2 regions of the Paenibacillus sp. S-12 genome follow, and region 1 is predicted to be linked to the other one. Evidence: a T-box and tRNA genes for the amino acid it is inferred to sense, from the RefSeq annotation. Region 1 holds a T-box; the other holds one or more tRNA genes.
What was found. A T-box is a leader RNA that pairs with one kind of tRNA and senses whether it is charged. The one in region 1 lies ahead of leuS (leucine--tRNA ligase), so its partner is inferred to be a tRNA-Leu.
Positions count from the first base shown of each region.

Region 1 (11,541 bases):
GTTGAAGTAACAGGAATCGAAAGAAAAGACGCCGAACGTCTAGCTAGCGAAATGCTGCTTGGAACTGGCAAGCTGCTTACCGAGGGCGGTTTCACCCTTGAGCATCTGAAACAGCGGGTAGCCGTCCCCGGCGGCATAACCGCCGAGGCGCTCCGACTGTTGGATGATGAGCTCGAAGGAGTATTCCAGCAGCTCATTCAAGTCACCCATGCCAAATACGAGGAGGACCTGCATAAGGTCGAATTCCAGTTATTCGGCGAAGAACTTAACCGACCACAATGTTGACGAGTCGACCTTTGACCGCGATGACTTTGCGAACCGTCTTGCCAGCAATGGCTTCCTGAACGTTCGCAAGGGACATCGCTTTTTGCTGCATCGCCTCTTCGTCAGCATCAGCCGCTACATTTGAACGGCATACAATCTTACCATTCACTTGGATTACAATCTCAACTTCTGCGTCAACGGTAAGAGCTTCCTCATAAGTCGGCCATGCAACATACGTAATCGACTCTTGATGGCCAAGACGCTGCCACAATTCCTCTGCAATATGAGGCGCAAGCGGCGACAGCAATTGAACGAAGTTCTCCATCGCTTGGCGCGGAAGAACATCTGTCTTGTAAGCTTCATTGATGAAAATCATCAATTGGCTGATTGCCGTATTGAAGCGGAAGCCTTCAATGTCTTCCTTTACCTTCTTAATCGTCTTGTGCCATGTACGGATGAAGGCTTGGTCTGCGCCATCCGTTCCGTCAACGATTTTGCTGTTCAGTGCTCCTGTTTCCTCGTTAATGAACAGGCGCCAGATGCGGTTCAAGAAGCGGAAGCTGCCTTCTACCCCGTTCGTATTCCAAGGCTTTGTTGCCTCCAATGGACCCATGAACATTTCATAGATGCGAAGTGTATCGCCGCCGAACTCGTTCACAATATCATCTGGATTGATTACATTGCCGCGAGACTTGGACATCTTCTCACCATTCGTACCAAGGATCATCCCTTGGTTAACGAGCTTCTGGAATGGCTCCTTCGTATCTACAACGCCAAGGTCGAACAATACCTTATGCCAGAAGCGTGCATACAGCAAGTGAAGAACCGCGTGCTCTACGCCTCCAATGTACAGGTCGACCGGAAGCCATTTCTTTTGCTTCTCTTTAGAGCAGATTTCATCGTTATTGTGCGGATCGATGTAGCGCAGGTAGTACCAGCTGCTTCCCGCCCATTGCGGCATTGTGTTCGTTTCACGGCGAGCCTTCATGCCTGTCTCTGGATCAACTGTGTTCACCCATTCGTCTACATTCGCAAGCGGAGATTCTCCAGTACCCGATGGACGAATCTGGTCTACATCCGGCAGGGTAAGTGGAAGCTCGGATTCTGGCACAGGCTTCATCGTACCGTCTTCAAGATGCAAAATCGGAATCGGCTCTCCCCAATAACGTTGACGGCTGAACAGCCAGTCACGCAGGCGGTACGTCACTTTGCCCTCGCCTTTGCCTTCTGCTTCAAGCCACTCAATCATGCGCGCCATTGCAGTTGCATTATCCATTCCATTCAGGAATTCCGAATTTACATGCTCTCCGTCTCCGGAATATGCTTCTTCCTGTACATTGCCGCCATTAATCACTTCAATAATTGGCAGGTCGAACTGCTTGGCAAATTCCCAGTCGCGCTGATCATGACCTGGGACAGCCATAATTGCCCCTGTACCGTATCCAGCAAGTACATAATCCGCAATCCAGATTGGAAGCTTCGTCCCATTCGCCGGGTTCACTGCATAGCTGCCTGTGAATACACCCGTTTTGTCCTTCGCCAAATCTGTACGCTCCAGATCACTCTTACGTGCTGCTTGCTCTTGGTATGCCTTCACGGCAGCCTGCTGTTCAGCAGTTGTAATGCGATCAACAAGCTCATGCTCCGGCGCGACAACACAGTAAGTTGCACCGAACAGCGTATCTGGACGAGTCGTGAATACAACCAATTCCTCATCGTGACCATCGATTGCAAAGCGAACTTCAGCACCCTTGGACTTGCCAATCCAGTTGCGCTGCATGTCTTTCAAGCTTTCCGGCCAATCAAGATCATCCAAATCTTGCAGCAGGCGCTCTGCGTACTCGGTAATCTTCAATACCCACTGGCGCATTGGCTTTCGTATAACTGGATGGTTACCGCGCTCCGAGCGGCCATCGATAACTTCCTCGTTGGCAAGAACCGTGCCAAGTGCTGGACACCAGTTAACCGGTACCTCAGCTACATATGCCAGGCCTCTCTTGTACAACTGGATGAAAATCCACTGTGTCCACTTGTAATATTCCGGATCAGTCGTGCTGAACTCACGATCCCAGTCATATGAAAAGCCGAGAGACTTAATCTGACGACGGAAGTTGTCAATATTCTTCACCGTAAATTCACGCGGATGCTGTCCTGTATCAATGGCATACTGCTCAGCTGGAAGGCCGAATGCATCCCATGCCATTGGATGAAGGACGTTATATCCCTGCATACGCTTGTAACGGGACATGATGTCGGTTGCCGTATAACCTTCCGGATGCCCTACATGAAGACCCGCTCCAGATGGATAAGGGAACATATCCAACGCATAGAAATTAGGCTTGCTTTCGTCTTCTGTCGTTGCGAATGTCTTATGTTCATCCCAATAGGATTGCCATTTCGGCTCAATCTGCTGTGGCGCGTAGCCATGCGGCTGCTTCACTTCTTGACTCATAATTAATCCTCCTACGATGCCTTAACGGCTGCTCGCGCATGTCCGTCCTGCTTGCGGCAATGAATAAATGTGATTAAAAAAGCCTCTCATCCTTAGCGAATATCGCTAGGGACGAGAGGCATTATTCCCGTGGTACCACCCTAGTTAGCGGACAGCATGCTTTGCTATCCACTCCCTTTACACCATTAACGCTGGTGAAACGTCGCAGCTTAACGTTCCCGATTCTGCTGCGCGACTCTGAGGTGAGTTCGCTTCTACTCCATTACCGGCTTGCACCAACCGCCAGCTCTCTGAAGATGGATCGTAAGGTACTATTCCTCTTCGAAGTCTTTCCATTCTACCTATTCAGCTTCAATGTGATTATTGTGCACCAAATAGGTGCAAGTAGCTATATCATAATGAAAAATTTACTTATTGTCAATGATCGCCAAGCAACTCCAAAACTTTCTTGTTTGTTCGCCTTATAATGAAAACGTATCACCAGATTTCACATGCTACGACAGACATAAACAGACATAATGATGTAACATCGCATCAGGATTATGTACAACCATTATTTATTTAAGGCTTCACAGCGATCATAAATATTCGCCGTGACTCGTCGTCTGGAGACTGCCATGCAAAATCCGCAAATTGCTCGACACGGTCAAAGCCGACTTCCTTCAGCATAACTTCCAGCCAACTCGGATCGTAAGCTCGCTCTACATGTATCTCGTCAATCCGTTCATACAGTTCTCCGCCCTGCTGGCGAACGAATAAAGTTAATTGATGTTCAATCTCTTGGCGTTCTTCGTCATAATCCGAGAACCAGAGGTATGAAACATCTTCATCATCATATGCAAACGGCTGCGTCTCGGCATACTCCTCAAACTGACGAGCATGCAGTACATCGAACAAGAACAAGCCGCCAGATTTCAAATTATTGAACGTAGCTTGAAATGCACGCTTCACGTCTTCCTCTTCAGTCACATAGTTCAAACTATCGCAAAAAGAAACGACCGCATCTGCCTCATCAGGCATTGTCCACGCGCACATATCCTGATGAGCCCAGCGAACACTTCCTAAAATCGGCCCCGTCTCCAACAACTTGTTATTTGCAATAGACAGCATAGATTCAGAAATGTCGATGCCGATAACATCATAACCTAACTTGGCTAACGGTATAGCCGTACTCCCTGTTCCGCAGCCAAGGTCAACGATTGAACGCACCTCTCCGCTCCCGAAGCGCTCCCAAGCTTGGTTGGCAAAGGAGACCCATTGCTCGTACGGCATATCTCCCATTAATCGATCATAGACCTCAGCTATACGTCCATAAGAAATCATCCATCTTCACTTCCCCTGCTGGAGCTGCTCTAATCTCCCATCATCCACATTGGCTGATGGCGAACAACCTATCGTGCATTGTCGCTGCCGCGAGAGCGCATCTTATGCGCCTCCCGTGCCTCGGCTTGTGCAGCCTCGAGAGCCTTGTGAAGCTGCTCCTTATCCATCGCAGAAGCGGCTTCCGTCAGTTCCGTCCAGTTCCCCTTCTGACGAATGATTCCTGCCTTCATCAAACGTCCAATGGCACGCTTGAATGCAGATTTGCTAATCCCGAAGCGCTGCTTCACAATATCAGCCGGCGTTTCATCAGAATAAGGCATTGTACCATTCGGACGCTCCTTCAAGAAGGTGAACAAGCGTTCCGCATCTTGATCCATGCCCACTTCCTTGCGCTCCGCCATCGTAACATTGACTCGACCATCCTCACGAACATGCGTAATACGAACACGGACTGCTTCTCCTAAACGAAGCAGACGCGGACGCAGGGATTCATGCAGAAATCCGATCACGCCTTCTCCAACTGGCGCACCGTCCACAACAACGAAGGTTCCCATCTTGAGCGGACGGTATACTACCGCGTCGCGCCATGTATTGTTCCATGACTCCGGCGCCTTGAACATAGAAGGAACCAAATCATCTTCACGGGCTGGAAGTGCAATAAGACGGCCGTACCGATCCTGTTCCATGCGCACGTACACCTCGTCCCCAACCTGGGGATGAAGCGGTTCGAACTCAGGAAGCTCGCCCTTCGGGAGCAGCAACTGACGCCCAATGCCCATCTCTAGGAAGCAGCCATACTTTTTATGAATATCAGCAACCTTAAGCTTCGCAACTTCCCCTAATGTCAAAAGAGGACGCTTCATTGTCGCAGCGATACGATCTTCCGTGTCATAGTACAAGAACACTTCCACGTGATCGCCTGGCTTTACTTTGTCCGTAAGCTCTGTATAATGCAGAAGCACATCCTGCTCTCCGTTCGTCAGAAAATATCCGTACGGAGAAACTTCACGTGCAACTTCTAAACGTTGAATTGTACCTGCTTCCCAAATCATGCAAACTCCACTACTTTCGCGTCAGACCACAGTTTTTCAATGTTGTAGTATTCACGTTCTTCGCGGTGGAACACATGAACGATGACGTCGCCCAGATCGATGAGCACCCAACGTGCAGAATCAAAACCTTCCGTACCGCGTACTTGTCCGCCCGCTTCATGCACACGCTTGCGAATTTCGTTCGTAATCGCTTGAACCTGAGTGTCCGAGTTCCCGTGGCAGATTACAAAATAATCTGCAATAAGAGAAATACCTTGCAAATCTAGCGCAATAAGATCCATCGCTTTTTTATCTTCTGCCGCGTTTACGGCGATATCGAGCAATTGTTTTGTGTTGATTGCCATTCAATTACCTCCACATTAGGTTTGAACCTTGTATTCATAAGTGCTACAAAATCCTTAATCCGCTTGCTGTTCCAATTCTGCTTCCAGCTCTGCAAGTAGACCGTTGCGGGCACTGATCGTAAGCGGGAAAATTCGCCGCCGGCGCTCAATGAGGAACGATATCGTGGAATCAAAGCCAGCGATAAGCGCCGCATTCAGATTCTGCTCAGCCAGTACACGGATATGCTCTACTCCCGGGAAATCCCGGCCTGGCTCGATATAGTCGGCCAGACATACAACCTTATCCAGAAGTGTCATCTTCTCGCGACCAGAAGTATGGTATCTGATTGCATCCAGTATTTCTACATCCTCAATCCCGTATTCATGCTCCGCCACATACGCGCCTACGGGCGCATGCCATAATTGCTTGTCATGCTCCAGCAATTCAGACGGCATATGATGTTCACGGATCATGCGCTCCATCCGATCAGTCTGCCAATATTTTGCAACATCATGCAGAATCGCTGCAAGATCAGCCTTGTCCGGGTCTGCACCGTACTTTTTCGCCAATTGAACAGCTGTCGTCATTACCCCTTGCGTGTGCTGCCAACGTGCAGCGGGCATTTGCATTTGAACTGCCTCAATCAGTTGTTCGCGTGTCCGATTCATATAGACCCCACCTCGCTATATACTGTTGAACCTGATCCGGTACAATGTACGCAATCGATCTTCCTTCGGCGATACGCTGACGAATATCAGTCGATGAGATATCCATCTGCGGCATCTGGCTTTCGATGAGGCGGGAAGCCCACGAAGCAGGAATCTTAGAAGTATCCCAATTCGACCCCGGTCGGTGCAGTCCAATGAACCGAATTTGTTCCATCAACTCGTCAATGTGATGCCATTGAGGCAAATAGGCAACCATATCACCACCGATAATCCATGCCCACTCGGTATCCGGATACTCCTCGCGCAGCCCTTTGACGGTGTCCAGCGTGTAGGATACGCCTCCATGTCTAATTTCCCAATCACAGACTCGAAAGTGCGGATTCCCTTGTACCGCCAGCTTCGCCATTTCCAGCCGCTGCTCCGCAGAAGCTGACGGACGATGCGATTTATGCGGAGGGACATGTGCCGGCATAAACCATACCTCGTCCAAAGAAGCCGTTTCTCGGGCACATTCCGCCGCCACTAGATGTCCGAGATGAATCGGGTCGAAAGTGCCGCCCATGATCCCTACGAACTTCATGTCGGTAACCTCCAGTGATCGTTATGGCAGTTCAATCTGTTTGTGATCAGTCGATTCCTTGTACAATACGATTGTTTTGCCAATGACTTGAACAAGCTCAGAGCCAGAACGTGATGCGAGCTCTTCTCCGATTTCACGCGGATCCTCCAAGCAGTTGTTCAATACAGAAACCTTCATTAATTCACGCTTCTCAATTGCATCTTCCACGTGACGAACAAGCTGATCATTCATACCGCCCTTGCCTACTTGGAAAATAGGCTGTAAATGATGTGCAAGAGAGCGGAGATAGCGTTTTTGTTTACCCGTTAGCATATAAGTTTAACCTGCCTTATCTATTCATAAATTATGTGATTGCGTATCGTCTGCCCACTGATGGCAAGACTCACACCATTGATCTGAAATTACTACTATATCACGATTTCCACTTCACTGCTTACAATTCAGCGTCTCCAGAACCTTCTGCCGCATCAATTCTGTCGGAGCCTTCATCCCTGTCCACAGCTCAAATGCAATGGCCCCTTGATGCACGAACATACCAAGGCCATTGTGAATACGGCATCCTTGTGCCTTGGCAGCTTGCAGCAGCGCTGTTTCCAGTGGATTATAGATGATGTCACTGACAAGCATATGAGATTGAAGCCATTCCTTGGCTACAGGCATCTCATCGATATGCGGGTGCATGCCGACCGAGGTCGTTTGAATCACAATATCGACGTCTTGCGGTGGAATAGCTGGTGTATCGTTTAGCATAACCGACCTTACCTTGCCGAATCCAGACAAGTCCTCCGCAAGCGCATGCGCGCGTTCTACTGTACGATTGGCGATGGTAAGCTCTTTACAGCCTTCTGCGAGAAGCGCATACGCGATACCACGAGCTGCGCCACCCGCCCCTATGATTACAATCCGGGAGGATGGAATATCTGCTTGCATCTCTTCCTGCAAGGAACGCACATATCCTAAACCATCCGTATTATACCCATATAGCTTGCCTTCACAGTGAACTATCGTATTGACTGCCCCAATGACTCGGGCGCTTTCATCAATCTCGTCCAAATATGCCATTACCTGCTCCTTATGCGGAATCGTAACGTTGACACCTCCGAATCCAAGCGCACGGATGCCAGCTACTGCATGCTCTAACTGCTCCGGCTTTACATGAAAAGCAGTATATACCCCGTTCACTTCCATCTCCTGCAAGGCTGCATTATGCATAAGCGGAGATTTGGAATGCGCAATCGGATCACCGATTACCGCATAAACCTTGGAGCTTGTATCCAAGTTCCGTACGATATTGTTCGAGTATGCTGCACCCTTAGCTGCCATCAAGCCCATCCCCCTACCTGTTGACGTTCTCTTCTCCCAAATTGCTAAATTAAGGAGTGGCGAGCAAGCACCTTGACTCCCTTAGGCGCATGAACTTCCACCAATGCGCCGGTTGTACCATTGCACTTAATCCAGCCTAAGCCGGAAATGAATACATCTGTCGCTCCTCCGCGTCCAATGCGGAACTGGTGCTTCGTCCATGCTGGAAGCTCGTCAATTCGTTCACGCGTCGGTGGAGCGAGCAATTCACCACGATGATCGCGGTAGAGCTCGTCCGCACGTTCAAGCTTCGTCCGATGGATCGGAAGATCATTGGACAAATAGCATGTGAAGGATTGACGTTCCCCTTCTACAAAGTCAAAACGAGCAAAAGCGCCAAAGAACAGCGTTTGCCCTTCATTCAATTGATATACGGCCGGCTTCAAAGATTTGTCCGGCAGCAGAGCAGACAAGTCCTCACGGCTAGCCAGCTCTGTTAAACGGCTCTTATAAACAATCCCCGGCGTATCAATAATATGCTTGCCGTCATCGAGTGGAATATGAATCATATCCAGGGTTGTACCCGGATAGCGCGAAGTGGTAAGCTCCCCGTCCAAATCACTATAGTCCCGAATCAAGCGATTAATTAACGTTGACTTCCCTACATTTGTAGCCCCAACGACATAAACATCGCGATCGCCGCGCCAATCAGCAACCTGTTCGATCAGACGATCGAAGCCAAGATTGCGCTTTGCGCTCACAAGTGCAATGTCCACGATCCGAATGCCGTGCTCCTTCGCTTGGCGCTGCACCCAATTGATCATGCGGTTCCAATTCGTTACCTTCGGCAGCAAATCGATCTTATTCACGACGAGCAATACTGGGTTATTCCCGACAAATCGCTGCAAACCGGAAATAATACTGCCGTCAAAGTCGAATAAATCGACGATATGAATAACGAGTGCGTCTTCTTCACCGATACGGCCTAACAAGCGAAGAAATTCATCTTGATCGAATGCGACGGATATTGCTTCATTGTAATTTTTTATTCGAAAGCAGCGCTGGCAAATTACAGGCGTCCGTTCCAACGCTTTTGCCGGCACGTAGCCGGATGCTTCCGGATTCTCAATTTGCAGTTCCGCACCGCAGCCGCTGCACTTCCGTGCCATTTGTTCTTCTGTCAATGTCGTTCCTCCTCGTGCCACAGTCCTTTTTTTCGTAATCGTTTCGTTACGATGCGTTCGACTCGCCGATTAATGCGCGTCATCCAACCTTCATCTTGAATCGCGATCGGATCAACTAATATCGTAAACATACCGATGCGGTTGCCTCCGAGCACATCGGTCAACATTTGATCTCCTACCACCACCGCTTGCTCAGGTGTCAGCCCCATCAGCTTCAATGCTTGATGAAAGGCCCGTTGCGAAGGCTTCCGTGCTGAATTCACAAACGGAATATTGAGCGGTGTTGCAAAACGGGAAACTCGCGGATGATCGTTATTTGACACGATCACCACTTGAAAACCCATTTGCTGGGCCTGTTCGAGCCAAGCCGATAATTCAGGCGTTGCCAAAGGTTCCTTCGCGCCGACAAGCGTATTATCCAAGTCTGTAATAATCCCCTTGTAACCTTGATTCTGTAGCTCTACAAGGTTAATGTCGTACACAGTACGAACCCGAAGACGGGGAATAAGCCTTTCCAACAAAGCGGTCACCTCGTTTTCATACGAAAAACTATACCATATTCTTTGTTTTTCGTGCAAAAAAAAGCCGTTCCTATGCGGAACGACTTTCATTTGTCACATATACTGGCATAATCTGAACATTTGAACGAACTTCCTAGTTAGCCGGAACGTTTATATGCGCGGATTGCGTCTTTCAGTTGTTGGACATCTGACTCGCTTACAGGTTGTCCGCCATACTTCGCCTGTTCGAACTTATTGACGATTATAGCAGCTGAGGGTCCTCTCTCCTCTTGCTGTTCCGACCATCTTCGTGCAGCTTCGCGCACCGTCTCGTGCGGCGCCTTGCGCATTCCCTTCCATCTGCAATAACTGAGCCACAGATCCGTATGCAAAATGATCTGTTCCTTATACGAAAGATTGCGCTTAAGCAGCCCGAAGAATCGAAGGGAGAAGCCTATCGTTCTCCATTTCCACAATAATAGTAGTAAAACTACCGCCGCCATGACGATAACGACCCACTTTGCCCCCTGAACAAGCCATACCGGAAGTGGAGCATCATGCTCCTCCTTCTTCATATCTGGCTTCTTCTCCTTTGGCGTCTCTTCCGGCTTCTCTTCTTCCTTCTTCTCTGGCTCAGGCATCTTCTCTTCCTGCTGTTGATAGCGCGGATAACTGAAGCCCGGTGTCGGCTCGAATGAAATCCAGCCGTATTCACCCATGTACACTTCCACCCAAGAATGAGCCTCTGCATTCGTCACCTTGTAAGTGCCGGCTCCGTTGTCATCCGATTGTTCCATCAGCTCATGGTTGGACACATTCTCGATCTGCCGAGTTCCTGGTGCATATCCCTTTACCCAGCGTGTAGGTATACCAACCGATCGAAGGAGAACCGCCATCGAGGTGGAAAAGTGATCGCAATATCCTTCCCTGATTTCGAACAGGAAGGCGTCAACAAAGTCCTCACTCTTGCGCAGCGATAAATTCGGTGCATTCGTATACAAGTACTGCTTGCGCAAATAGTCCTCTATCTTTTTCACCTTGTCAAAGTAATTCGTCTGACCCTCCGTTAAAGTCCGCGCCAAATCCTTTACACGCTGTGGAAGCGTGTCAGGGATCTGTAAATACTTTTGAAATCTTTCTTCTTGTACAGTGCCAAACAATTGCCGCGATGCCCTGCGCAAATCGTCGTCAGAAAACATCGGTACTCGTGACGTCAGTGCATAGCTTGTCGGATAGTGTCCCTTATTCGCATCCTCATACCCAACAACACCGTCTTCCTCATTCCAGCGCAATACGGCGTCATCAGCAGAGTTCATTTCTGCTACGGATTCGATTGCCCCTATGCCGAACAACACCGGATACGAATCCTTATTTTGCATCGTAATGGTTTGCTTCACCTTACGGGTTGGTACATGAGCAGCAGGCTTGTCCTCTATTGAGAGATGCTCTCCGGGTTGAAAAATGAAATTCCGATTCGGCACCTTCAGCCAGCCCTGTCCGGTATACTCTTCCTTTGTTTCTCCCCGCCAGTAGCCGCGCATTTCCGTATTTACGCTCATAACCGGCAAATAATCCATGTCAAAGCCATTGCCCAGCTCTAAATCGGAATGGCTGTAACCTGATGTGCTGGGACGAGAGCCCGTACCGCTTTCACTCCCCGTTACTCTTGACATGAGATCCGACATCGGATTATTTCCATCGCCATAACGGTTGTTCCAAGCAGTGTAGGGATCGGTCAACATTGGCTCTACTTCCGGTACACTGACTCCAACGGAAATAATCAATGAAATCACAAACACCGCTAGCAAGCCCATCTGAAGTGGATATCGTATTGACCCGCGCCATATGTTCGGATACTGTACTTTCATATTTTTATAATGAATGCAAATCAG
Region 1 covers NZ_JASIUF010000005.1:217,052-228,592, reverse strand. The annotation lists gene comER (late competence protein ComER) at 1-285, shown strand, start outside; gene leuS (leucine--tRNA ligase) at 266-2,716, opposite strand; T-box leader at 2,821-3,050, opposite strand; gene NO352_RS03850 (class I SAM-dependent DNA methyltransferase) at 3,278-4,039, opposite strand; gene NO352_RS03845 (CvfB family protein) at 4,108-5,091, opposite strand; gene rsfS (ribosome silencing factor) at 5,088-5,435, opposite strand; gene yqeK (bis(5'-nucleosyl)-tetraphosphatase (symmetrical) YqeK) at 5,490-6,083, opposite strand; gene NO352_RS03830 (nicotinate-nucleotide adenylyltransferase) at 6,055-6,663, opposite strand; gene yhbY (ribosome assembly RNA-binding protein YhbY) at 6,685-6,975, opposite strand; gene aroE (shikimate dehydrogenase) at 7,090-7,986, opposite strand; gene yqeH (ribosome biogenesis GTPase YqeH) at 8,031-9,134, opposite strand; gene NO352_RS03810 (YqeG family HAD IIIA-type phosphatase) at 9,146-9,670, opposite strand; gene NO352_RS03805 (transglutaminase TgpA family protein) at 9,808-11,541, opposite strand, start outside.

Region 2 (11,541 bases), on a different contig from region 1:
ATCGGAGTTCTAACCTAGGACCGTAATCCGGTTCGGGGACAGTGTCAGGTGGGTAGTTTGACTGGGGCGGTCGCCTCCTAAAGAGTAACGGAGGCGCCCCAAGGTTCCCTCAGAATGGTTGGAAATCATTCGAAGAGTGCAAAGGCATAAGGGAGCTTGACTGCGAGACCTACAAGTCGAGCAGGGACGAAAGTCGGGCTTAGTGATCCGGTGGTTCCGCATGGAAGGGCCATCGCTCAACGGATAAAAGCTACCCTGGGGATAACAGGCTTATCTCCCCCAAGAGTCCACATCGACGGGGAGGTTTGGCACCTCGATGTCGGCTCATCGCATCCTGGGGCTGAAGTAGGTCCCAAGGGTTGGGCTGTTCGCCCATTAAAGCGGTACGCGAGCTGGGTTCAGAACGTCGTGAGACAGTTCGGTCCCTATCTGTCGCGGGCGTAGGAAATTTGAGAGGAGCTGTCCTTAGTACGAGAGGACCGGGATGGACGCACCGCTGGTGTACCAGTTGTTCCGCCAGGAGCATAGCTGGGTAGCTATGTGCGGAAGGGATAAGCGCTGAAAGCATCTAAGCGTGAAGCCCCCCTCAAGATGAGATTTCCCAATTAGTAAGACCCCTTGAAGACGACGAGGTAGATAGGTTGGAGGTGGAAGCACAGCAATGTGTGGAGCTGACCAATACTAATCGGTCGAGGGCTTATCCTAATTAGCCCCCAAAAAGTGACGTGAAGCGTTGCAGCAACACCGAATACTTTTCGGGGAGCCCCGGATGAAAATCTTAACACGAACTTTCGCATTCAGTTTTCAAGGTATGACCTTGAACTTTATATTGGCACTAAGCCAATGCTGTTTGGTGGCGATGGCGGAGGGGTTCCACACGTACCCATCCCGAACACGACCGTTAAGCCCTCCAGCGCCGATGGTACTTGGACCGCAGGGTCCCGGGAGAGTAGGACGTCGCCAAGCAATAAGAATAACCCACTAACTATTTTAGTTGGTGGGTTATTTGTTGTCCACAGCTTATCCACAACAATGAATAGGTATAATGTTGCAGAGATATGCACAGAGGGATAACTTTTTAAAGTGTATAATTTCTTATAAATAAGCTCTTCCATCCACATTTTCTGTTGAAAACGTGTTCATAACATAGGATAAGTCTGAGATATAATTTGATAATTCGCAAAATAACGAAGTTATTCACAGTGCAGCAAGGATTTACTTATCCACAGCGTTGATAAGTAGCAAAGATAATTGAATCGTATAGCATTTATTCATTGAGATTCAGTGCCTCATACAATATAGGCAAGCTAAAAACCATCTACAACTTATACACTCCAAGTCATAATTCTGTTCCTCACTTGTTTATATTCATCCATTAAAAGTTATGAAATCCTAATATTGATGTTTATATTTGCTTATGGAAATGAAGTTGTTTGTAAGCGTATTCCCTTACACATATTTCGATTACAAATGAAGCACTCGCTTTTGCAGAAGGAATTCCAAGAGAAATTGAATGCAGAACGGATGAGGGAAAATACTTAAACATTCATAGTTATGGATGAAATAAAAAGAGTTATCGAATTGCGTTATACAATTCGATAACTTTTTTTTGTGTGCGGGTAGAGAAGGAATATATAACAACAAATATCAGTTCCCAACTTGCATTCTGGCATAACTGAGTTGGTCGTTCGCATTTCATTTCTGATTTTATTCTTAAATTATATTCAGATCATGTTAAGTTGAATCTTATTTATTCAATGTTAGCATAAATATAGAACCCATATATTCATACATAGGAGGAAATAAAATGAACATGAAAAAAGTAATTCTAGCGTCTATGATCGTATCCAGTGTGTTAGTTGCCGTTGCAGGCCCGATTCCTGCAGGAGCCGAAGCTGCGCAAGAGCAGAAGCAAACGGACAATAAGAAGATTCAAATCGACCAGAAGCTGGCCGCCAAGCTGCAAAAAGCAATCAAAGTATATACAGGGGAAGAGATCAAGCTGAAGAAAGTCGGCGAGAAGATAGAATTATCTCCGAGTGCAAAGGTTGAATCCGTAGACGGAAAATACGCTATCCGTTTTAACATTGAAGGCGGTAAAATATGGGGGATTGATGAAAAGGTTACAATCGAAAAAATCAGTAAAGAGGATCAGGGGGTAATCTTGAAAGTGTTAAAAAAAGCATATGAAAATAAATCATATGCCTTTAATAAAGAAGTGATCATGCATCGAGGATATGATGGTGAAAAAGAAAAATTAGGTGTGAATTTATCGTATACGTTGACAGGGAAAGACTTTGATGTTTCCTTTTTAAAGGAAAATTCCACTAAAGAGCTAACAGGTACTGTTGGTGGTTTTAAGATACAGTTTACCAAGGAAGAGCTTGATCCGAAACTCCTGGAAACGGCAGCAAAAGCGACAAAAACGGCATTCAATCATGATTTTGAAGTTAAAGACGCTAAACTAATAAATGGTTTTAGATGGATACTTGAGGATAAGGATGCATTGATTGAAATTGAGAGGGGAGAGCTCACAAACGTATTTCATAAAACGCGCAAAGCGGTAACGACTAACAAAAAAATGACGGAAAAAGAGGCTAAAGACGTGGTTGCTCCGCTTGCCAAGGAATTATTCAATATGGACATTACCGGATTAGAAGTGAAGTGGGGCAGCTCATTTGAAAATTACTACTTCATTAAAGACAAAAAACCGGTTCTGAGGGCAGCACTGGACGCCGATAAGAACGTAGTGTCCATAATAGCAGGTGTCGGAGCATTATACGGATTCTGAATAAGACAGGTTTGAATATAAAAGAGTTATTGAATTCATGACGAAATTTGATAACTCTTTACTTTTGGATATTGACATTTCGTTTTTGATTTTATTATTAAATGAATACATAGGAGAAAATAAAATGAATATGAAAAAAGCAATTCTAGCAACTATGATCGTTGTCGTTCGCTTCGATTATAAAAAAGGTGCAGTATCGGGGGTAAACGGAACGATTCCACTCGATAAAATCAGTAAAGCGGCTCAGGAGAAGATCCTGAAAGCGCTGAAAGGAGCATACGCGAAGAAAACATACGTTCTTGATAAAGAAGTAGTTCTGCGTCGCCTTTACGATGGTAAAAATGAAAAACTAAAAGATGATTATTTTTCGTATCAGTTGACAGGGAAGGACTTTGAAGCAAATTGGGAAGTATGGGGTAAGGCGGAATTTGTGAGTAGAGTTGTAATAAAGCTTGCCAAGGAGGATATTGATTCGAAATCGTTGGAAATGGCAGCAAAAGCGATAAAAACGGCATTTGATCATGATTTTGAAATAACAAATGCCCAACTTCATTCTAATGGGGACAAGGTTCAAATGTTATTACTTAAGGATAACGATGTATCGCTTGAGATAGACAAAAAAAACGGAAAGGTTCTGAATGTGTATCATCATACAAGGAAACAGGTAACGACCGACCAAGAGGTTACGGAAAAAGATGCAAAGGAAGTGATCGATCCGCTTGCCAAGGAATTATTTAATATCGATATTTCGGGATATGAAGTGAAGTGGGACAACCTGTTTAAAGATTATTACTTTGTTAAAGACAAAAAAACGGTATTGAAAGCAGCGTTGGATGCTGATAAGAAACCGGTGTACATCATATCGAGCGGCTCAAGGTTAATAGTTGGAAATTAGACGTTGTCGCACTAAAAACAGTGCTCCAATGAAAGCCGCTGCTGGAAGAGCTGCGAGCCGTTATCGATAACTAGAAGTCAGTGAACGAAGCGGTAGCCGCGCAGGAGATACAGGGGCAAGAGGTACTCATAAAAGCTTACGGAGATCTGAGAAAAAGCCATAAAAGATGCTTCGTAAGCTTTTTACCCTTGAGTTTTCAACTAAAAGAATTACAGGGGTCATTGCAAACTGAGCTTGAACAAAGAGGGAGCTAGAAATATGTATAGCAGATGGAAACTTGCGATTCTGCTTCTGACGATCGTTTCCTTAATGAGCGGCTGCTTTGGCAAGAAGGAAGTGCTGGAGCCTTTGCAGCCAAGCAAAATCAAGGTGATCTATCAGGATGAGGAAGCCTTTTACCACGACTACGGAAAGTATTTTCATATGAAATATCCGCAGATTGAGGTCGAGGTTATCCCCGAGAGTCAGGTGCTTCTAAATCTCGGGAAAACGATTCGTGCAGAGGATTGGGATGCGGAAATAAAGAAGCTGTTGGAGAACTCCGGCGCGGACGTAATAAAGCTGGGTGATGCGAAAACGTTTCAATCATTTGCTGAAGCTGGCAGATTATACGAGTTGGAAGAAATGATCCGGCAGGACGACTATGATATGAAGGGCTTTTTGCCAGGGCTGATCGACAGAATCAAAAGCTTAGGCAACGGCAAGCTATATGGGCTTGCTCCTTATGTGGATAGGGAAGTTTTGTACTATAACGCAGCGTTGTTCAAGGAGCATCAAATCGAACCGCCGAAGAACAATATGACCTGGCAGGAAATGTTTGATTTGTCAGCGAGATTTGCCAATATCGGAAGCGGAGACAATAAGGTGTACGGGTTCTATGAATGGTATGGGAATATAGGAGCCATTTTGTACAAAATTGCCGATTCCTCCGGATTGAAGCTGCTCGACCCGAAGGGAGAGAAGGTGCTTCTGAACTCAGATGGCTGGAAAAAAGCAATCAAGCAGGTAACGGATGCTGTACGCAGCAAATCTGTATTTTTGCATCCTGAAGGCCAAATTTACTCTCAAAAACTTAGAGATCAAACTGCTATGACGATAGGTAGCGCTTACAAAACTCGGGAGCTTGTATTAACCAAGCAAGATTGGGATGTAGTTACGGCTCCGGTAGATCCTACGATGGATTCTTCATCCATTAGCTTTGCTCCCATCTATGCAATTGCGGCCGACTCAGCCAACAAGCGGGCAGCCTGGGAATTCGTCAAATTCGTGAATGGCGCGGAGATGGCGCAGGCCCGTTCGCGAACACTGGAAGGCAAGCTTCCTTCACGTAACGGTTATATGAAGGATATCAAGGGCAGAAGTACGGATGCATTTTATATGCCGAAGATCAGGCAGGAGAGCAGCCTTTATGAAAGTCTTCCATTCGAGTTCTTCAGGTTATTTTATAAACCGCTTCGTGAGGAGCTGTTAGCCGTCGTCGCGAACGAGAAATCAGTTGATGAAGCAACTGCCGCGTTGGAGGTAAAAGCGCAGGAACTGCTCTTGAAAGCGCGAGAATCTGCAAACAAGGATGAGGGAAAATAGGGAGAGTGTAGTACGTGTTGAAGAATGGGAAGACCGTCATTATGCTGCTGACGATCATGTCTCTCTTAAGCGGCTGCTTCGGAGAACGGTCAGAGCTTGCGCCATTAAAGGATGGCAAGGGGAAGATCAGGGTCGTCTATCAAGATGAAGATCGATTTTATAGTGACTACGGGAACTTCTTTAAGATGATGAATCCCGACATCGATATTGAGGTTATCAGTGAAGCAGAATTGTTCGACGAAGCCGAAAAAAACGAGGCATTCAATTTGACTGATGAAAAGAAAAAGCTGCTCGATAAAGTTAAGCCGGATGTGCTGTTTTTGAATGAAAGCATGTTCGAAGCCTTTGCTCAAGAAGGAAGGTTGTATGACATAGAGCCGGCCATCAACCAGGATCAATACAAGTTGGACGGATTTATGCCTGGTCTTATCGACAGGCTGCGGGCAAAAGGGAATGGGAAGCTGTACGGGCTTACTCCTTCCTTCGAAACGAATGTCATCTATTATAATAGCAACTTGTTCAAGAAGCATCAAATCGAGCCGCCAAACGGGAAAATGACATGGAAGGAGCTCCTTGATTTAGCAGAGAGATTTTCGAGCGTCGATTCGGGAAAAAAGCAAGTGTACGGATTGTATCAGACGAGAGGGGCAGCAAGTTTGATGTACGATATCGCCGCAGCATCGGCACTTAAACTGGTTGATGCGAAATCAGGCAAGCTGTTGATAGATTCAGATGGTTGGAAGGAAGCAATAAAGATGGCGACGAATTCCGTCCGCAATAAAGCGGCCTATGCTCCTCCCCCGTTGGAGGAGGGCGAGCAACTCGAAGGATACGAATATACCGGAGATTTGAAACAGTATAGCCGATCGAACGAATTGTTCTACATGGGCCAAGCGGCAATGACGATTCAGGCGCCGTGGTTTGCTTTCTTCTTGCGGGATATTACATATTACTCGAAGACACCGGAGATCGACTGGGGCATCGCAGCCGCACCGGTTAATCCTGCAAAGCCTGATGAATCGGCTTACGTGAAATTGTCGGAGATCTATGCCATATCTGCGGATTCTCCGAGCAAGCGGGCAGCTTGGGAATTCGTCAAATTCGTGAATGGACCGGAAATGGCGCAGGTTGCTGGGAAGGCAGTATACGCTAAGCTGCCTACGCGATCAGACAACTTCAAGGATTTTAGAGGGCGGGAAACGGATGCTTTTTACCTCCTGAAGCCAATGCAAGCTAGCAGTGTGTCAGATAAAAAAAGCATTCCACCGGGTTTCCAAGCTGAATTCGATTCGTTATTGTCGAATGCGCTGAAATCATTAATTGACAAAGAGAAAACGCTGGACGATGCAGTTGCCGATCTTCAGATCAAGGGGCAAGAAATGTTAGAGCGATTGCGGGAAACCAAGTAGGGGCAATAAGCGAATTAAGTTGAATCTAATTGTCAATGTAAGCATGAAGAGAGTACTCATATATTAATAAGTGGGAGGATATAAAATGAATCTAAAAAAAGCATTTCTAGCGTCTATGATCGTATCCAGTATGTTGGTTGCCGTGGCAGGCCCGATTCCAGCAGGGGCTGAGGCTGCGCAAGAACAGAAGCAAACGGATAACAAGAAGGTTCAAATCGATCAGAAGCTGGCCGCCAAGCTGCAAAAAGCTATCAAAGTATATGCGGGGAAAGAGATCAAGCTGAAAAATTTCGGCGAGAAGATAGAATTATCTATGAGTGCAAAGGTTGAATCCGTAGACGGAAAATATGCTGTTCGCTTTAATGTTGAAAGTGGTGGTATATGGCAGGTTGATGAAAAGGTCACAATCGATACAATCAGTAAAGAGGATCAGGAGAAGATCTTGAAAGTGTTAAAAAAAGCATATGCAAATAAAAATTATGTTTTCAATAAAGAAGTGATCATGATGCGAGACTATGATGGTAAAAAAGAAAAGCTAGGTGTGCCTTTGTCGTATCAGTTGACAGGGAAAGACTTCGAGGTATATTTCTTCAAAGAGAATACTCCTAAAATGCCAAAAAATGAAGTTAGTGCATTTACAATAAAGTTCACCAAGGAAGAGCTCGATCCGAAGTTGTTGGAAACGGCAATCGGAGCAATAAAAACGGTATTCAATCATGATTTGGAAGTTACATCCGCTAATCTAAGACGCTTTACATGGACACTTGAAGATAAGGACGTATCGCTTGAAATGGAGGAGGGAAAGGTCACTAACGTATTTCATAAAACACGTAAAGCGGTAACGACTAACAAGGGTATTACGGAAAAGGATGCAAAAGAATCGGTTGCTCCGCTTGCCAAGGAATTATTCAATATGGACATTTCGGATTTAGAAGTAAAGTGGGACAGCACCTTTAAAAATTACTACTTCATTAAAGACAAACAACCCGTATTGAGAGTAGCACTTGACGCTAATAAGAACATAGTGTTCTTAACATCAGGTGTCAGAGCGTTAAGTGGGTTCTGAATAGGGCAGGTTTGAATATGAAAGAGTTGTTGAATTGCATAGCGCAATTTGATAACTCTTTTAAATTTGGATATTCGCATTTAGTTTTTGATTTTTTTCTTAAATTATATTCATAGAAAGTTAAGTAAAATATTGGGATTTACGTGTTAGTATAGAAGGAAATATCCATACAATCATACATAGGAGGAAATAAAATGAATATAAAAAAAGCAATTCTAGCATCTATGATCGTATCCAGTATGTTCGTTACACTTGCGGGTCCGGCCTTTGCAGGAGCCGAAGCAGCAGGAGGAAAGAAGCAAGAACAAGCATCAAGCAACAGTGTTCAATTTGATAAAAAGGTTGCTGCCAATCTGCAAAAGGCCGTGAATCAATTTGCAGGGAAAGAAATAAAGTTGAAGTTCGAGAATGCCTTTAAACATCCATTTGATCTGGCGACGGTTCCTTCGGCAGACGAATTATACGAAGTAAATTTTAAACCAGGTACAGGGGAACTGATCAATATTAAGGGGATTCAATCTCTTGATAAAGTGAGCAAGGATGATCAAAAGGAACTGCTGAACAAGTTGAAAGGGATGTACGCCAAGAAAGCCTATGCATTTCATAAAGAGGTTCAAATCACTCAGAGTTATGACAAGGGGAAGGTTTACAGTACCCTTTATTTGCTAGAGGGAAAAGACTTCGTGATTTCTTGGATAAAATATCCACAGGAGCAATCAAAGAATAAAAATTATATTGGTGCAGCCGTTATCCAGGTAGACAAGAACGAGCTAGAACCGAAATTACTTAAAACGGCAGCGGATGCAGTGAAAACAGCTTTAGATCAGGAATTTGAGGTAAAGAAAGCCGAGCTTGGTTATTATGGTGGCATCAAAGTCACCAAAAATGATACGTGGAAGCTCAAAGGTGATCATATTACTCTGGCTGTTGAAGCAAAAACAGGAAAGATAGAGTATGTATATGACGTTGCGCGAAAACAAGCAGACAAGGCAGTAACAGAAAAAGAAGTGAAAGAAATAGCTGCGCCGATTGCCAAAAAATTGTTCCATATGGACATTCAGGGACTTGAAGTGAAATGGGATAAATCAGCACGTGATTTCCGTTTCGTTCAAAATAAAGAGACAAAAATGTCAGTTGCATTGGATGACGATAAAAACGTAGTGTACATGTTTTCCGGGTTGAGAATGCTTATGGAAAAATGAAGTGAATGTGTATAAAAAAAGAGTTATCAAATCGCTTAACGCAATTTGATAACTCTTTTTTGTCGTATACCGATGGCCGGACTCGAACCGGCAAGCCTCTCGGCACCGCATTTTGAGTGCGGCGTGTCTGCCAATTCCACCACATCGGCAAATGATATGGGGCGATCGAAGGGAATCGAACCCTCGAGTGTCGGAGCCACAATCCGATGCGTTAACCACTTCGCCACGACCGCCATATTATTTGCTCAACAGAACCTTAATTTAGCATACATTCATATCATTTTGCAACAAGAAAAATATACCAACAACATTTCTCGTAACTCGTTCGTCTTCTATTTCATAGATAAGGCGTTTTCTGTTTTACTTTCACTCTTTTCTTTCATCATTGTAAGCTGGCTGCAAGTCAATTCGATGTCATGGCATGCGGTCAACGTATACACTGTACGTAAGGGTTGTGTTTCAAATCTGAAAATAGCTCTTACATATAAGAAGGGGAGGCGGTTACGAATGAAAAAACAAAGAAAAGGACATCTGGTTCACGCATCGGTATTTATGCCTCTTCCTGCTCAGGAGACAACTGCACATCGCAAGGTACCGAATGTGATGCAAGATAAGCCTCATATTCATTTTCCTAATAAGAAAGAATCCACTATGCTGCATGAACAATCTGAGACAATCGCACAACCTGCCCATACGCCACAGGGAATGAAGTGGAAGCGTTGGGTCATATATAGCTTGCTCGTTGCAATTCTTACTCCGATTATCGGATGGGTTGGAATGGCGGCAACAGGCACAGTATGGATCGATCAAGGCAAGCTCACCACGTTCCGTGAGCAAATTGCATTGGAAGCAACAACGGCCAATGGACAGCGCATGGTTCAGCTCGACCATATGGCCCCCTTTATTCCGCAAGAGCTAATGGCCATTGAGGATCATCGCTTCAAGCTGCATCCTGGCATCGATCCGATTGGACTGGCACGGTCGGTTTGGATTAATGTGACGAAGCAGCAGAAGGCACAGGGAGGCAGCACGATTTCGATGCAGTTGGCGCGCAACCTATTCTTAACGCATGATAAGACATTTTCCCGCAAAATGAAGGAGATGACGATAGCAGCCAATCTGGAGTTGAATTATAGCAAGCAAGAGATTCTAGAAATGTACTTGAATAAAGTATATTTCGGACATGGACAATACGGGATCGAGAATGCAGCACGTTATTATTTCGGCAAAACAACCCGAGTGAATGGTGACCTCCCTACGATTAACAAGGCAGAAGCAGCCATTCTCGTTGGATTACTCAAGGCACCGGAGCGCTATTCCCCAGCGAAGAATATGAAGCTGGCTCTCCAGCGGCAGTATGTTGTATTGAAGCGCATGACGGATCTCGGCTGGATGACAGAGGCAGAGCGTCAAGCAGCGCTGAAGTCTCCAATTGGAATCGTAGATCACACGAATAAGAAATAACCGAACATAAGAAAGAGACACACAGGATCAAGCTTAGTAGGGTTACGGTCGGTGTGTCTTTTTTGCTGCACGAAAAATATAGGATGAAATGAAATATTGATCGGTAAAGGCATATATATATTAATCGGATTGCATGAAAATGATTTGCAGCTTAGAAAGTGAATTGCTTTCTAAATCAGATGCGGGAGGATTGGAAATGAAAAAGAGATTTGCAAAGGCAGCTTTTTCTTTAACCCTCATTTTTGCATTTGCTGGAACTGTACATGCAGCAACGCCGGAAAACCCATGGAAGTTTAATTCAAATCATATTCAGTATTACAACGATGGATCGAATTCGTTTTACGAGGGGATCTGGAACACGGGCGCCAGTCGATGGAATGGGACGGGAAGCGTATCGATGGGAAAAGGAACGAAATTTGATTTTCGGACAGGGAATAAAAAGGTTTCGCCAACGAAAGACAATGATTGGGACGGCATTTGCTATACGACATACGCCAATGGAATTGCCACAAAAACGCGCGCTTGGGTGAATGAGTATTACACGAGCCAAACTCGATACACGTCATCGATCGTTGAGGGGATTGCGACGCATGAATTAGGTCATGCATTAGGGCTGGCACATAATGATAATGAGTCCTCTGTAATGAGATCCAATACCTTCTGGTCTGACGGTTCGCTTGCGAGAACGAATACATCGCCGACCTCTGCCGATAAAGAAACGATTAAAAAGAAGTATGGGGAGATGAAAGCATTGTCCCAAGCCAATCCTTTCATTCCTGTTGTTCATTTCGACGTGAGCTGGGCCTATGGGTATAAAAGTTACGAAGCATTAGCCAGCGATGCGGATCTGATTGTCGAGGGGCAAATTGTTCAAGCGAATGACGTGAAGAAAGCTGCAAATAGCGCACCAGAAACGTATCGAACGGTATCAGTCGTTCAAGTATCGAATGTATTAAAAGGGGACGCCGCTATCAAAAACACGTTCATTCATGTAACCCAAATGGGCGGAAGCGACGGGGAAGCCATTGTTGTTTCCGATGATACAACTCCTTTGCAATACGGTGATGAGTCGATCCTATTTTTGAAAATAAATACGGATGGTACGTATCGTGTTGTAAATGAGAATACTT
Region 2 covers NZ_JASIUF010000002.1:1,830-13,370, forward strand. The annotation lists partial or broken rRNA gene NO352_RS00020 (23S ribosomal RNA) at 1-705, shown strand, start outside; rRNA gene rrf (5S ribosomal RNA) at 850-966, shown strand; gene NO352_RS00030 (hypothetical protein) at 1,808-2,791, shown strand; gene NO352_RS00035 (hypothetical protein) at 2,829-3,686, shown strand; gene NO352_RS00040 (ABC transporter substrate-binding protein) at 3,945-5,270, shown strand; gene NO352_RS00045 (ABC transporter substrate-binding protein) at 5,285-6,679, shown strand; gene NO352_RS00050 (hypothetical protein) at 6,765-7,745, shown strand; gene NO352_RS00055 (hypothetical protein) at 7,940-8,947, shown strand; tRNA gene NO352_RS00060 (tRNA-Leu) at 9,015-9,096, opposite strand; tRNA gene NO352_RS00065 (tRNA-His) at 9,105-9,180, opposite strand; gene NO352_RS00070 (transglycosylase domain-containing protein) at 9,455-10,411, shown strand; gene NO352_RS00075 (matrixin family metalloprotease) at 10,608-11,541, shown strand, end outside.
Region 2: it has a tRNA-Leu gene. The T-box ahead of leuS (leucine--tRNA ligase) is inferred to sense a tRNA for this amino acid. The anticodon was not compared.